Regions from separate parts of the Streptomyces sp. CA-210063 genome, predicted to be linked through region 1. Evidence: predicted binding sites of a transcription regulator. Region 1 holds the regulator's gene; the other holds the start of a gene.
The links. Region 1 encodes HspR, which represses chaperone genes until heat shock. Its sites were predicted from a motif close to TTGAGNNNNNNNNNCTCAA; they were not measured.
Positions count from the first base shown of each region.

Region 2: a site for HspR is predicted at 5,750-5,768, ahead of lon (endopeptidase La). Genes of this name have one in related genera too.

Region 1 covers NZ_CP102512.1:4,915,063-4,922,340, reverse strand. The annotation lists gene JIX56_RS21290 (MraY family glycosyltransferase) at 62-1,243, shown strand; gene dnaK (molecular chaperone DnaK) at 1,484-3,331, shown strand; gene grpE (nucleotide exchange factor GrpE) at 3,328-4,011, shown strand; gene dnaJ (molecular chaperone DnaJ) at 4,066-5,250, shown strand; gene JIX56_RS21270 (heat shock protein transcriptional repressor HspR) at 5,256-5,708, shown strand; gene JIX56_RS21265 (PA14 domain-containing protein) at 5,812-7,278, opposite strand, start outside.
Region 2 covers NZ_CP102512.1:3,301,660-3,308,937, reverse strand. The annotation lists gene JIX56_RS14065 (hypothetical protein) at 1-460, opposite strand, end outside; gene JIX56_RS14060 (tetratricopeptide repeat protein) at 558-2,828, shown strand; gene JIX56_RS14055 (hypothetical protein) at 2,860-4,242, shown strand; gene JIX56_RS14050 (GNAT family N-acetyltransferase) at 4,542-5,198, opposite strand; gene lon (endopeptidase La) at 5,791-7,278, shown strand, end outside.

The DNA.
Region 1 (7,278 bases):
CTCTTTCGAAACGATCGTGTTATTCATGAGAAATTGCGACAATAGCGCCTAACTTGGACCTGTGCTGTATGGAATCCTCGCCGCCGCCTCCGCCCTGTTGCTGACCGCCGTGCTCTCGGCGGCCGTCCGCGTACCCGCGCTGCGGTTCGGGATCGTGGAGCGCCGGCGGGGGCGCGGGGTGCCGTTGCTCGGGGGCGTCGCGGTCATGGCCGGGGTCGGGGGCGTGGCGTGGGTGGGGGAGTGGAGCGGGGTCGCTCCGCTGGGGCACGAGGCCGGGTGGCTGGTGGTCGTCGGGGCCGGGCTCGGGGTGCTCGGGCTCGTCGGCGACGTGGCGCGGCTTCCCTTCGTGGTGCGGACGGCCGGGGTCGTGGTCGCCGCCGCGCTGGTCGTGCCGTACGGCGAACTGGGCGTGCTCGGCGGGGTGTTGGGCGTCGTCTGGATCGTCTTTGTGGTGCACGGGTTCAAGGGGATGCGGCGTTCGGACGGGGTGCTCGGGGTGGTCGGCGCCGTCACCGCGTTCGCGTTGAGCGGGTGTGCTGCGGCCGAGGTCATGGACGGTCTGGCGACCCTCTTCAGCGTGCTGGCGGCCGCGCTCACCGGGTTCCTGATGCACAACTGGCCCCCCGCGCGGGTCGTACTCGGCACCTGCGGGGCCCTCTTCGTGGGGTTCCTGCTCGCGGGTGGGGTGCTGCATGTGTACGCCGTCGGCCACGAGGGGGGCGTCGGGGCGCCCTTCGCCCTCACGGCCGTGGCGACCGCCGACGCCGTCCTCGTCCTCGTCTCGCGGAAACGGGCGGGCCGGGAGCTGTGGCGCTGCGGCCCCGACCATCTCGCGCACCGGCTGCGGCGGCTGGGCCTCACGCCGCCGGGGGTGGCGATCGTGCTGGGAGCCGCGACCGCGGGCGCCGCCGGTGTCGGCCTCGGTATCCACATGCTGTGGACGCAGCCGCGTACGGCATGGTGGGTGGCCGGGGTCGCCGGGGTGGTCGTACTCGGGGCGCTCTGCGTGCCGGTGGGTGCGGCCCGGCCCGCTCCCACCGGCATCCGGCCTCTCCCCACCGCCGCCCGGTCCGCCCCGACCGGCGTCCATCGCGCCCCGACCGGCGCCCATCGCGCCCCGACCGGCGTCCAGCGCGCCTCCGCCGGCGTCCCTCGCGTCCCCGCGGCCGTTCACCGCGTCCCCGCCGCCGTCGCCCGTCCTCGTTCCCGGCCCCGGCCCATTCCTGGGGGGCGGGTGGGGTAGGGGCGCTCTGCGGGGCGTGGCTGAGCCGCCGGCCCGGTTGGATCGGTCGTCGCGGTCGGAAGACAACCCCTGCGCACGAGTCACGTCGCCCCTCGCCCGCACATATGCGCAGGTCAGGCCCGCCTTGCGCATAAGGAAAACATAAGAGTTGAGCCCCCTCGACTCAGCTCTGTTGACCCGGCGCTGGGCGTCATGCACACTTGAGTCCGTTCCACTCAAGTCATTGTTGGAGGAATTGAAATGGCACGTGCGGTCGGCATCGACCTGGGCACGACTAACTCCGTCGTCAGCGTTCTTGAAGGCGGCGAGCCCACCGTCATCACCAACGCAGAGGGCGCCAGGACCACGCCGTCCGTCGTCGCCTTCGCCAAGAACGGTGAGGTGCTCGTCGGAGAGGTCGCCAAGCGCCAGGCGGTCACGAACGTGGACCGGACGATTCGGTCCGTGAAGCGTCACATGGGCACGGACTGGAAGATCGAGCTCGACGGGAAGCACTTCAACCCGCAGCAGATGAGCGCCTTCATCCTGCAGAAGCTGAAGCGCGACGCCGAGGCCTACCTGGGCGAGAAGGTCGCGGACGCGGTCATCACCGTCCCGGCGTACTTCAACGACTCCGAGCGGCAGGCCACCAAGGAGGCCGGTGAGATCGCGGGCCTCAACGTCCTGCGCATCGTCAACGAGCCCACCGCCGCCGCCCTCGCCTACGGTCTCGACAAGGACGACCAGACGATCCTCGTCTTCGACCTCGGTGGCGGCACCTTCGACGTGTCGCTCCTGGAGATCGGTGACGGCGTCGTCGAGGTGAAGGCCACCAACGGCGACAACCACCTCGGTGGTGACGACTGGGACCAGCGCGTCGTCGACTACCTGGTGCAGCAGTTCCGCGCCGGGCACGGCGTGGACCTCGCCAAGGACAAGATGGCCCTGCAGCGTCTGCGTGAGGCCGCCGAGAAGGCCAAGATCGAGCTGTCCTCGTCCACCGAGACCTCGATCAACCTGCCCTACATCACCGCCTCCGCCGAGGGCCCGCTGCACCTGGACGAGAAGCTCACCCGGGCTCAGTTCCAGCAGCTGACGGCCGACCTGCTGGAGCGCTGCAAGACGCCGTTCCACAACGTCATCAAGGACGCCGGGATCGCCCTCTCCGAGATCGACCACGTCGTTCTCGTCGGTGGCTCCACCCGTATGCCCGCCGTCGCCGAGCTCGTCAAGGAGCTGACCGGCGGCAAGGAGGCCAACAAGGGTGTGAACCCGGACGAGGTCGTCGCCATCGGCGCCTCGCTCCAGGCCGGTGTCCTCAAGGGTGAGGTCAAGGACGTCCTGCTCCTCGACGTGACCCCGCTGTCCCTCGGTATCGAGACCAAGGGCGGCATCATGACCAAGCTCATCGAGCGGAACACGACGATCCCGACCAAGCGGTCCGAGATCTTCACCACCGCCGAGGACAACCAGCCGTCCGTGCAGATCCAGGTCTACCAGGGCGAGCGCGAGATCGCGGCGTACAACAAGAAGCTCGGGATGTTCGAGCTGACCGGTCTGCCGCCGGCGCCCCGCGGCGTCCCGCAGATCGAGGTGTCCTTCGACATCGACGCCAACGGCATCATGCACGTGACCGCGAAGGACCTGGGCACGGGCAAGGAGCAGAAGATGACCGTCACCGGCGGCTCCTCGCTGCCGAAGGACGAGGTCGACCGCATGCGCCAGGAGGCCGAGCAGTACGCGGAGGAGGACCACCGCCGCCGCGAGGCCGCCGAGACCCGTAACCAGGGCGAGCAGCTCGTCTACCAGACCGAGAAGTTCCTCAAGGACAACGAGGACAAGGTCCCCGGCGACATCAAGACGGAGGTCGAGGCGTCCGTCGAGGAGCTGAAGGCCGCGCTCAAGGGTGAGGACACCGCCGAGATCCGCACGGCCACCGAGAAGGTCGCGGCCGTCTCGCAGAAGCTCGGCCAGGCCCTCTACGCGGACGCCCAGGCCGCGCAGGCCGCGGGCGGGCCCGAGGGTGCGGCCGCCGGTGGCGCCAAGGCCGACGACGACGTCGTGGACGCCGAGATCGTCGACGAGGACCGGAAGGACGGTGCCGCGTGACGGAGGAGACCCCGGGCTTCGACGAGCAGCAGCCGCAGTCGGCTCAGCCGCAGCAGCCCGACGTCCCCTCCGGCTCGGACGACGCCGAGCCGAAGGCCGCCCCCCAGGAGGGGGCGGCCCCGGCCGGGGACGCGGCAGCAGCGGCCCAGGTGGCCGGTCTGACGGCGCAGCTGGACCAGGTGCGTACGGCGCTCGGTGAGCGCACGGCGGACCTCCAGCGGCTCCAGGCCGAGTACCAGAACTACCGCCGCCGGGTCGAACGCGACCGGATCACGGTCAGGGAGATCGCCATCGCGAACCTCCTCACCGAGCTCCTGCCCGTGCTCGACGACATCGGCCGCGCGCGGGAGCACGGCGAACTCGTCGGCGGCTTCAAGTCCGTCGCCGAGTCGCTCGAGACCGTCGCGGCGAAGATGGGCCTGCAGCAGTTCGGCAAGGAGGGCGAGCCCTTCGACCCGACGATCCACGAGGCCCTGATGCACAGCTACGCGCCCGACGTCACCGAGACGACGTGCGTGGCGATTCTCCAGCCGGGGTATCGCATCGGCGAGCGCACCATCCGCCCCGCGCGGGTGGCCGTGGCCGAGCCCCAGCCGGGGGCGCAGACCGTCAAGGCGGACTCCTCCGAGACCGCCGAGGCGGCCGACGACAAGGAGAGCGGTGGCCCGGAAGAGGGCTGACGCCGACGGCGTACACGGTGACGTGCACGGTGAGTGGAAGGAGGGACGTCGCGGATGAGTACCAAGGACTTCATCGAGAAGGACTACTACAAGGTCCTCGGCGTCCCCAAGGACGCCACCGAGGCCGAGATCAAGAAGGCGTACCGCAAGCTCGCCCGCGAGTTCCACCCGGACGCCAACAAGGGCAACACCAGGGCCGAGGAGCGCTTCAAGGAGATCTCCGAGGCCAACGACATCCTCGGCGACCCCAAGAAGCGCAAGGAGTACGACGAGGCCCGCGCCCTCTTCGGCAACGGCGGGTTCCGCCCGGGGCCCGGCGCCGGCGGCTCGTTCAACTTCGACCTGGGCGACCTCTTCGGCGGCGGCGCCCAAGGCGGCCAGGGCGGCCAGGGAGCGGGCGGCTTCGGCGGGGGCATCGGGGACGTCTTCGGGGGCCTGTTCAACCGGGGCAGCTCCGGCACCACGCGGGTGCAGCCCCGGCGCGGCCAGGACATCGAGTCTGAGGTCACGCTGAGCTTCACCGAGGCCATCGAGGGCGCGACCGTACCGCTCAGGATGTCCTCGCAGTCGCCCTGCAAGGCCTGCTCGGGCACCGGCGACGCCAACGGCACACCCCGGGTGTGCCCGACGTGCGTCGGCACCGGCCAGGTCGCGCGGGGCTCCGGCGGCGGCTTCTCCCTGACCGACCCCTGCCCGGACTGCAAGGGCCGGGGCCTGATCGCCGAGCACCCCTGCGACATCTGCAAGGGGTCGGGCCGCGCCAAGTCGTCCCGCACCATGCAGGTCCGGATCCCGGCGGGCGTCTCCGACGGCCAACGGATCCGGCTGCGCGGCAAGGGCGCGCCGGGCGAGCGGGGCGGCCCGGCGGGCGACCTGTACGTGGTCGTGCACGTCGACCCGCACCCGGTGTTCGGCCGCAAGGAGGACAACCTCACGGTGACCGTGCCGGTGACGTATCCCGAGGCGGCGCTCGGCGGCGAGGTCAGGGTCCCGACCCTGGGCGGACCGCCGGTCACCCTGAAACTGCCTCCGGGCACCCCCAACGGCCGTACGATGCGGGCCCGGGGCAAGGGCGCCTTCCGCAAGGACGGCACCCGCGGGGACCTGCTGATCACCGTCGAGGTGAGTGTTCCGAAGGACCTGTCGGGGAAGGCTCGTGACGCCCTGGAGGCGTATCGCGAGGCGACCGCGGGCGAGGACCCGCGGGCGGAGCTGTTCCAGGCCGCGAAGGGAGCATGAATGTGATGGACGGCCGCCGTCGAAACCCCTATGAGCTGACGGAAGAGACACCGGTGTACGTCATCTCGGTGGCCGCCCAGCTCTCCGGTCTGCACCCGCAGACCCTGCGCCAGTACGACCGCCTCGGCCTGGTCTCGCCCGACCGCACCGCCGGGCGGGGCCGCCGCTACTCGGCCCGCGACATCGAACTGCTGCGCACGGTCCAGCAGTTGTCGCAGGACGAGGGCATCAACCTGGCCGGCATCAAGCGCATCATCGAACTGGAGAACCAGGTCGCCGCGCTCCAGGCGAGGGTGGCCGAGATGGAGGCCGCCCTCGACGGCGCCGCCGCGGCCATGCGGCAGCGCGAGGCCGCGGTCCACGCGTCGTACCGGCGTGACCTGGTGCCGTATCAGGAGATGCAGCAGAGCAGCGCGTTGGTGGTGTGGCGGCCGAAGGGGCGGCAGCCCACGGACTGACGTCACGTCAACTGCGCGAAAGGGGCCCGGAGGATTCTCCGGGCCCCTTTTCTGTGCGGATCTTCCTGTGCGGATCTTCGTGTGCGGATCTTCGTGTGCGGGCTCAGAACCAGGATTCCCAGATGCCGTACGCCCGCGATGTCGTCGCGGCCTCGGCACCGGCGGAGTCCAGGCGGACGACGCGGTAGTAGTACAGACCCAGCTTGTCCTCGTGGACGGTGGTGTCCATGTAGGACGTGGCGTCGTCCATCGTGCCCTCGGTCAGGGTGACGTAGGCGGCCGAGGCCGGGTCCCAGCGTTCCACGCGATAGCCCGTGAACCGGGCGCAGTCACCGAGGCCGGAGCTCTCGGAGCAGCCGACGTAGAGATCCGGGTAGCTGTCCTCACTGATCGCGGTCCCCGTCCAGCCCGGCGGCCGGGTGTCGGGCAGCGTGACCGAGATGTCCGCGGTGTTGAAGAACTCCGGGCCCTCGTCGTACACGCGCTCCTCGGCGGCCACCCGGTAGACGTGGGTGGCGCCGTCTGGGACGGTCGGGCAGATCTTCTCGGTCTCGGCGAGCGAGTCGCCGTTCCAGCAGTTCTTCACCCAGACCGTCTCCCCGGTGTCCGGGTCGGTCGTGCCCTGCCACACGTGGTAGCCGATGACGTCTTCGTCGCTGTGCGGCGTCCACGTCAGCCGCACACCGAGCGGGACGACCTCGGCCGTCAGACCCTCGACCGGCGAGGGGCGCACGGTGTCCGGCGTGGTCGCCGTGGCGGCCGGACCGGGCCGGGACTCGTGCCCGTACGGGTCGACCGTCACGATCCGGTACTCGTACGTCGTCTCGGACGCGCCCGAGACGTCCCGGCAGACGCCGTTGATCTGCTGACGTTCGGCGTACGCGGGGGCGTCGTCACCGGCCCACGTCCCGTACGTCTTCGGGGCCTCCAGCGGCAGGTCCTGCGAGGAGTCCGGCTTGCACTTGTCGACGACGGTGCTCTCGCCCGTCGCCGGGTCGGTGCGGACGATCCGGTACGTGAGCAGCGGGCTGTCGTCGAAGGTCCACGGGTCGGTGCTGCTCCACTCGACGGAGACGCCCCCGCCGTAGTTGTAGGCCCTGGTCGCGAACGCGGGGATCGCCTCCGGCCGGTCGGCCATCGTCAGCGTGATCTCCGCCGGGGCCGCCGCGTTGCCCTTCGCGTCCACCGAACGCACCGCGTACCGGTAGCTGTCGGCGATCGCGAGACGCTGGCGCGGCACGACGTCGGTCGCCGTGGTGGTGCCGCCGCCGCGCAGGGCGTCGAGCCAGCCGCCGGTCGCCGGGTCGTACTGGAGGACCTGGTACGAGGCGGCTCCGTCGGCGGCGGACCACAGCAGGTGCGGGACGCCCGACCGGTACTCGACCCGGGCGTCGGCGACGGGCGCCGGCGGCGTCATGTCGAAGGTGGTGAAGGTCGTGGCGGCCGAGTACACCGACCAGTTGCCGGCCGCGTCGCGGGCCCGGCCCCGGTAAGTGACGTCGCTGCCGTCGGCGGGACGCCCGGTGTCGCAGACCGTGCTCTTGGCTCCGGTGTACACGGTCTTCCAGGT
Region 2 (7,278 bases), 1.6 Mb from region 1:
CCGCCGGCGCGTCGTCCGCGACTCGGAAGCGCAGCCGGGCAGCGGTCGGGCCCTCCGCCCGCACCCGCACCCCGCCGGCGGAGACCGCGCCGATCGCGTGGGCATCGCGCAGGGCCTGCCGGATGGACTGCTGGTCGCGTCGGCTTTCGGCTGCCCGCAGCGCGGCCTCGCGCTCGTTGTAGCCGTCGTCGACCGTCATTCGGCTCAGGTGCCGCACCTGCTCGGCGGTGCGCCGCATCTGCTCGTTCATGCGGGCCAGGCCCTGGTTCAGGGCCTGGGTATTCTCTTCGGCGCGCTGCAGACGTCGCTCCAGCACGGCGATTGGGATCACCAGGAGCAGCGTCACGCCGACCTCCAGCAGAAAGCCGGGAGTGTAAGCCGCTCCGTCCATGAGCCAGCCGCCCGTGATCAGGCCGGCGCCGACTCCGCTGGCCGCCCAGACCACCCATTGCCGCCGCATCCTGTGCCCCCCGTACCTGTCCTGCTACCCGCTGTGCTCCTATCCTGGCACCGGGGGTCCATGCCGCAGTAGACCTCCCGGGGGCGGGGGAGGCGGGATGTCTGGGCCGGACGGCTTCGCGCGGCGCAGAAGGGCACGGACGCTCAACGAGCGTCCCGCGTTCGGGATCCACTCCTTCAAGGACCGCATGGAGGAACTGCTGCGCATCCGAGCCCTGCTCGCTGATCCGGCGGTGCGGATCATCACCCTGCTGGGGCGGCGCGGAATCGGCAAGAGCCTGTTGGCGGTCCGTGCCGCCAACAGCATGGCTGAGGGCGTATGGCCCGACGGTGCCCGCAGCGAACCGGTGGACGCGGTTGTGTACTTCGGACAGCGCACGACCGGGATCACCTTCGAACGGATCTACTTCGACTGTCTGCGCCTGCTCGACGACCAGGAGTCGGAGCGGCTGCACCGGATCTGGGCGAGCGGACGCCGGGCCGCAGACAAGGCGAGTGAATTGTTCGACGCACTGGCCCCGCTCCAGGTGCTGTTGCTGCTGGACAACCTGGAGGATCTGCTGGATGAGGAGGACAACTTCCGGGAACCGGAGGTGATGGCCATGGTGCGGGCCCTGCTCACCCACGAGGGCGGGCCCCGCCTGCTGATCACCAGTCAGGTACCGCTGGCTCTGCCCGCCGAGTTCGTCCGTGCCGAGCGCCGGATCGTCCTGTACGACGGGCTGCCCGAGCAGGACTCGGTCGCCCTGCTGCGGGAACTGGACCCCGACGGCCGGGGCGGGATACGAGACGCCGACGGCGCGCTGCTGGCGGAGACGGCCGAACGGGTCTATGGCGTTCCCAGGGGTCTGGAACTCATCGCCGGTGCGCTCCAGGACGACGCCAACATGCGCTCACTGCGCGAGTGGCTGCGCGACACCGCCGCCGTTACGGGCATTGTCGACGAACTGGCCCAGCGTCGCTACCAGCAGCTTGACGAGGACCAGCGGCTGGTGATGGACAGCCTGGCGGTTTTCGGCACCCCGGTCGTTCCCGAGGCCGTCGAATGGGTGCTCAGCCCCCTGGCCCCGAACCTTCAGGTGCGCTCCGTTCTGGTGGGCCTGGCTCGGGGCTTTCTGGCCAGGGCGGATCGCCGGACCCGTACGTACGCCCTGCTGCCGATGGACACCGACATCGCCTGCGCGGACCTCGCACGGCGTAATCCACGCCTTGCGAGACGGCTGCACCGCCGCGCCGCCGACTGGTACGCCCGTTCCGCGAAGCCCCGGGAGGAGTGGCGCAGTCCGCCGGACGTCGCCCCGCAGCGACACGAGTTGGAGCACCGCATGCGGGCTGAGGACTACGACGAAGCCGCCCTGCTCCTCGACCGCTTCGCGGCCTTCCTGGTGTGGCAGGGCTCGGCCGGCGCGGTGCTGTCGATCTGCACGAGCCTCACCGGGCGGTTGACGCAGCGTGAGGCCCGCCTGGCGAATCTGGTCGCCCACGGACACGCCTACGTCCTCATCGGGCCGCTGAGCAGGGCGGCCGAACTGCTTCGGGAAGCCGAGACGCTGGCCACCGGCCCGCAGGACGACGCATGTCTGCAACGGATCCTCTTCCTGCTCGGCGACATGGACCGCACCGAAGGACGCGTCGAGGACGCTGTCGGGCGGTACAGAAGGTCCGCCGACATCGCCGCCGGACTCGGCATGATCGAGGAGCAGGCCCACGCTCTTCTCGGCCTCAGCCTGTCCCACAGCTATGCCAACCGGCCCGAGCTCGGCCTCGACGTGGCAGCCGAACTGACCCGGCTGTCCCGCGATACCGGCCTGCCCATCGTCCGTGCCCGCGAGGGCGACGCTCTGGCCTGCGCCTATGTCACCATGCGGGACTGGCCGCGAGCGACGGACACCATCCGGGACGCGATCATCGCCTATGAGGAGTCCGGCGAGAGCGAGGCTCTGGGTTTCGCCTGGAACGGCCTCGGAATCGCTCGGGTCGGTACCGGTGACCTGGCTTCGGCCCTGGACGCCTTCGACACGGGCGTGGCCGTCAGCATCCAGGGCGACATGCCCCGCCCGGAGGCGCTGTGCTCCTTCAACCGGGCCTGGACGCTGTGGCGTACCGGCAGGTCGGCGGAGGCGGAGACCGCCGCCCGCCAAGCGCTCTCCGCCTACCGGCGCTGCGGCGCCAAGGACGAACTCGCCGCCGCCGCCCTGTGCGACGCCCTCGCGGCCGACCGGGCCGGCGACCAGGCGCTTGTCGCCCAGCATCTCGACAGCTGCGCGGCGCTGGTCGTCGGCAATTCCGACCTGTGTCCCCCGGAGTGGTTCCGTTCCGCAGCCGACCGGATACGCACTGCGGGGAGCCCTTCGACCAACAGCCCCTGAAGGGGCGGTCCCCGAGCGGAAGGAACCGACCATGCGCACCGCCGACGAGGCGTTCCACCAGTACACCCAGGCGTTGCGTGCCTTCACCGAAGGAAACTACCGGGACGCCGTGCGCGGCGCCCGGAATCTGCTGCCCAGCCTGCGCACGGCGCGGGACCCCGCCGTCGTTGAAGTCAGGCTGGAGACCATCCGCCTGCTGCTGGACGCTTCCGAGCTGTGGTGGTCCACCGGCAGCAGCAGTGGAACCGAGCCGGAACCGGCCCACGACGACCTGGTCGACGAAGCCCGCCAGGTCGCAGTGATCCTGGGCAACCAGCGGTCCCGGGCTGTCGCCGCCCTGCTCAGGGGCCGCCATCTGATCGGATCCAACGGCCTTGGACGGGCCGTCGCCGCCTTCGCCGAGGCCGCCCGGCTGGCCGAGGACGCCGGCGATGATCTGCTGCTCCTGGACGCCCTGACACTCCAGGGGCACCACACGGTCGGCCGGTCCATCACCAAGGGCGCCGCCCTGTTGGCGGAGGCCCAGCGAATCGCGGAACGGATTGCCGACCGCCGTGGCCCCGATGCGGCGGGCCCGGCCTTCGCACACTGGACGCTGCGGATCGCCAAACTCGACTGCGTACGTGGCGTGGCCGAGTTCGACCTCGGCCACTTCGACACCGGCGAGCGGCTGCTGCGCCAGGCCCTTGTCGTGGCCACTGCGGCGGACCTGCACGACCAGCGCGCCACGTCCACCAACTACCTGTGCCAGCTCCTCATCGCTGCCGGCCGCTTCGGCGAGGCGGAAGCCACCCTCACCCGGGAGATCGACCTCCTCGGCGGCTACGCGGCTGACAGCCCCCACCAGGCGTACAACCGCGCCCTGCTCGGCAAGACGCGGATCGAGGACGCCCGGCCCGACGACGCCGGCCCCGAGATCGAGATCGCCTGGGGCCTTTTGGAGAAGCGTCCGCACCACGGCATCCTCACCCTGGTCCGCAACTACCTGGCGGAGCTGTTGCTTCAGCCCCGCTACACGGGCCGCGACCTCGGCACTGCCGAAAACCTGCTGCGCGAATCGATCTGGGAGTGCCGCCGCACCGACTTCCAGCGCAGCGAGGTCGCAGCCCTGTGCCTGCTCTCCCTCGTCCGGCAGGAACTCGGCGACAGCGCGGCGGCGGTGCGCCACAGCGCCGGGGCCGTGGAGCTGCTGGAGGCGGCGGGCGGCACGATGCCCGCGCTCCGTACCGAGGAGGTCTACCACCGCCACTACGTGGCGCTCAGCGGCGTCGGCCGGGAGGTCGACGCGGCCGACGCTCTCCGAAAGGCCCGGCGGTGCATCCTCGCCAAGGCGGACAGCATCGCTGACCCGGGGCTGCGCACCACGTTCCTGCAGCGGGTGCCGCTCAACCGCGCCGCGCTCACGGAGGGGTGACCCCGGCGCGCTGGGCGGGTGGAGCGAGGCGCGGGCGACTCGCTGTACGCGGACGGAACCCTGCGCGCCGTACCGCGTGATCTCCAGGCGGCCAAACGCTCCTCTGCCTCCGCCACACGCTCGTTCAACGAGTCGATCTCATGCCCGGACTGGTCGTCGAGCCGGCCCGCGCTCCGCGGGCTGCTCGGGCGCTCCGGGACGTCTCCGGGCAGCGGACATCGGCGTCGGCTGCCGTGTGGACGATCGGCGTTGTCCGCGGCGGGGGCTGCGGCCTACGTGTCAACGGCAGCGGGCGGAACTCACGGCTCACGGACGCCCGTGAACCGCGCGCTCGTCAACGGCGCCACCACCCCCCACCCCAGCGACTCGTACAGCGCCCGCCCGTCCGGCGTTCCGCCCAGCACCCCCACCTCCGCGCCCTGGTCGAGGGCGGTGTGGGTGAGGGTCCGCATGACGAGGGTGCCGAGGCCGCGGCGGCGGTGGTCCGGGGACGTCTCTATCTGGTCGACGACCGCCGTCGCCCCGGTCGGGGCGATCTGGCCGCGCGCGGCCAGGGAGCCGTCCGGCGCGGCGACCATCACCCGGGTGACGCCACCGCGTGACCAGGTGCGCAGGCGGTAGCCGTCGGGCACGGCGGCCGGGGCCTCGTGGGACCTCAGCCGCACGGACATCAGGTAGCCCGGCTCGGGGTCGACCCACCAGCCCTCGCCCAGCCAGGGGGTCACCGTCGACGGCGCCGCGAAGACCTTGAGCCAGGTTCCGGCACCGGTGACGGCGCCCGCGACCTTGCGGACCGCCGCCTCCTCCACCTCGTCGTTCGTCGTGCCGAAGACATGGCGGGTGACGTGCTGGGCCATCCCCATGTCGATCGTGCACCCCCAGGGCTCCTCCACCGGCGGCGCCGCACCTCGCGACACGACCCATCCGTCGACCCAGGCCCGCACGACCGCGTCCACCGCAACCCCCGTGTTTGTAATAGGTGAGATTGCGATAAGACTATTACGGATGTCGGGGTGGGGGCGACCCCCGGTCGGTACTTCGGCGGGCGCCGTCGACGCTTCGCGGGGCGGGCGCGGGTCCTGCGGCGGCGCCGTGAAACCCTCGGACAGGTCCAGTGGGAAGGGGGCACCCGGCGCGTGCGGGTCCCAGCCGCCGGCGAGGGCCCGCCGGATCGCGTCCGCGACAGCCGACGGGAGCACGGGCCGCGCGGGCCGCCCGAACCAGTTCCCGGCGTGCGGCTGGTCCGTCGTGACCACCAGGGTGGCGCCGGCGTTCTCGGCGAGCGTCACCGCGTACGTGCACGGCGACCAGCACAGTGCCTGGCTGTACGTCGGCCTCCGACGCACCCGCCGGCGGTAGCCCACACCGTCGACCGTGATGAGCCGTGCCCCCTTCTCGCCGATCGCCAAACCCCTCCCTCGTGCCCTGCGGATGCCCTCCGCCCACTCCGGTGATCGCCCACAGCGAACGCCCCGCCCCTCGGGGAACATTCAGCGGCTCATGTGCATTGAGTCGGCATAGCTCAACTTGACTGCCGAGGGAGAGATCATGGCTTCGACGTCCGCACCGCTCACCCTGCCCGTACTGCCGCTCGACGAAGAGGTCGTGCTGCCCGGAATGGTGGTGCCGCTGGACCTCAATGACACGGATGTACGGGCCGCGGTGGAGGCCGCGCAGGCGGCGGCGCGGGCGGAGCCCGGGAAGCCGAAGGTGCTGCTGGTGCCGAGGATCGACGGGGCGTACGCGAGCACGGGTGTGCTCGGGACCGTCGAGCAGGTCGGAAGGCTGGCGGACGGAGACCCCGGCGCGCTCATCCGCGCACTCGGACGCGTGCGGATCGGGGCCGGGACCACCGGGCCCGGTGCCGCCCTGTGGGTCGAGGGGACACGGCTCGACGAGAGTGTTCCGGACCCACTGCCCGGCCAGGTCACCGAACTCGTCAAGGAGTACAAGGCCCTTGCCACCAGCTGGCTGCGCAAGCGCGGCGCCTGGCAGGTCGTGGACCGCGTGCAGGCCATCGACGACGTGTCCGCGCTCGCCGACAACTCCGGCTACTCACCCTTCCTCACCACCGAGCAGAAGATCCAGCTCCTGGAGACCGGCGACCCCGTCGCCCGGCTGAAGCTCGCCACCCAGTTGCTGCGCGACCACCTCGCCGAGCAGGACGTCGCCGAGACCATCGCCAAGGACGTCCAGGAGGGCGTCGAGAAGCAGCAGCGCGAGTTCCTGCTGCGGCGGCAGCTCGAAGCCGTCCGCAAGGAACTGCGCGAGCTGAACGGCGAGAAGGACGGCGAGGAGTCCGACGACTACCGGGCGCGCGTCGAGGCCGCCGATCTGCCGGAGACCGTACGGGAGGCCGCGCTCAAGGAGGTCGACAAGCTGGAGCGGTCGAGCGACCAGTCGCCCGAGGGCGGGTGGATCCGGACGTGGCTCGACACCGTCCTCGAACTGCCCTGGAACGAGCGGACCGTGGACGCGTACGACATCCAGGGCGCCCAGCGGGTGCTCGACGCCGAGCACGCGGGTCTCGAGGACGTGAAGGAGCGCATCACCGAGTACCTCGCCGTGCGCAAGCGGCGCGCGGAGCGGGGGCTGGGTGTCGTCGGCGGGCGGCGCGGCGGTGCCGTGCTCGCCCTCGTCGGGCCGCCCGGTGTCGGCAAGACCAGCCTCGGCGAGTCCGTGGCGCACGCCATGGGGCGCAAGTTCGTCCGGGTCGCGCTCGGCGGCGTACGGGACGAGGCGGAGATCCGCGGCCACCGGCGTACGTATGTGGGCGCCCTGCCCGGCCGTATCGTCCGCGCCATCAAGGAGGCGGGATCCATGAACCCCGTCGTCCTGCTCGACGAGATCGACAAGGTGGGCTCCGACTTCCGGGGCGACCCGGCCGCCGCGCTGCTCGAAGTCCTCGACCCCGCCCAGAACCACACCTTCCGGGACCACTACCTGGAGGTGGAGCTGGACCTGAGCGACGTCGTCTTCCTCGCCACCGCCAATGTGCTGGAGGCGATCCCGGAGGCGCTGCTCGACCGGATGGAG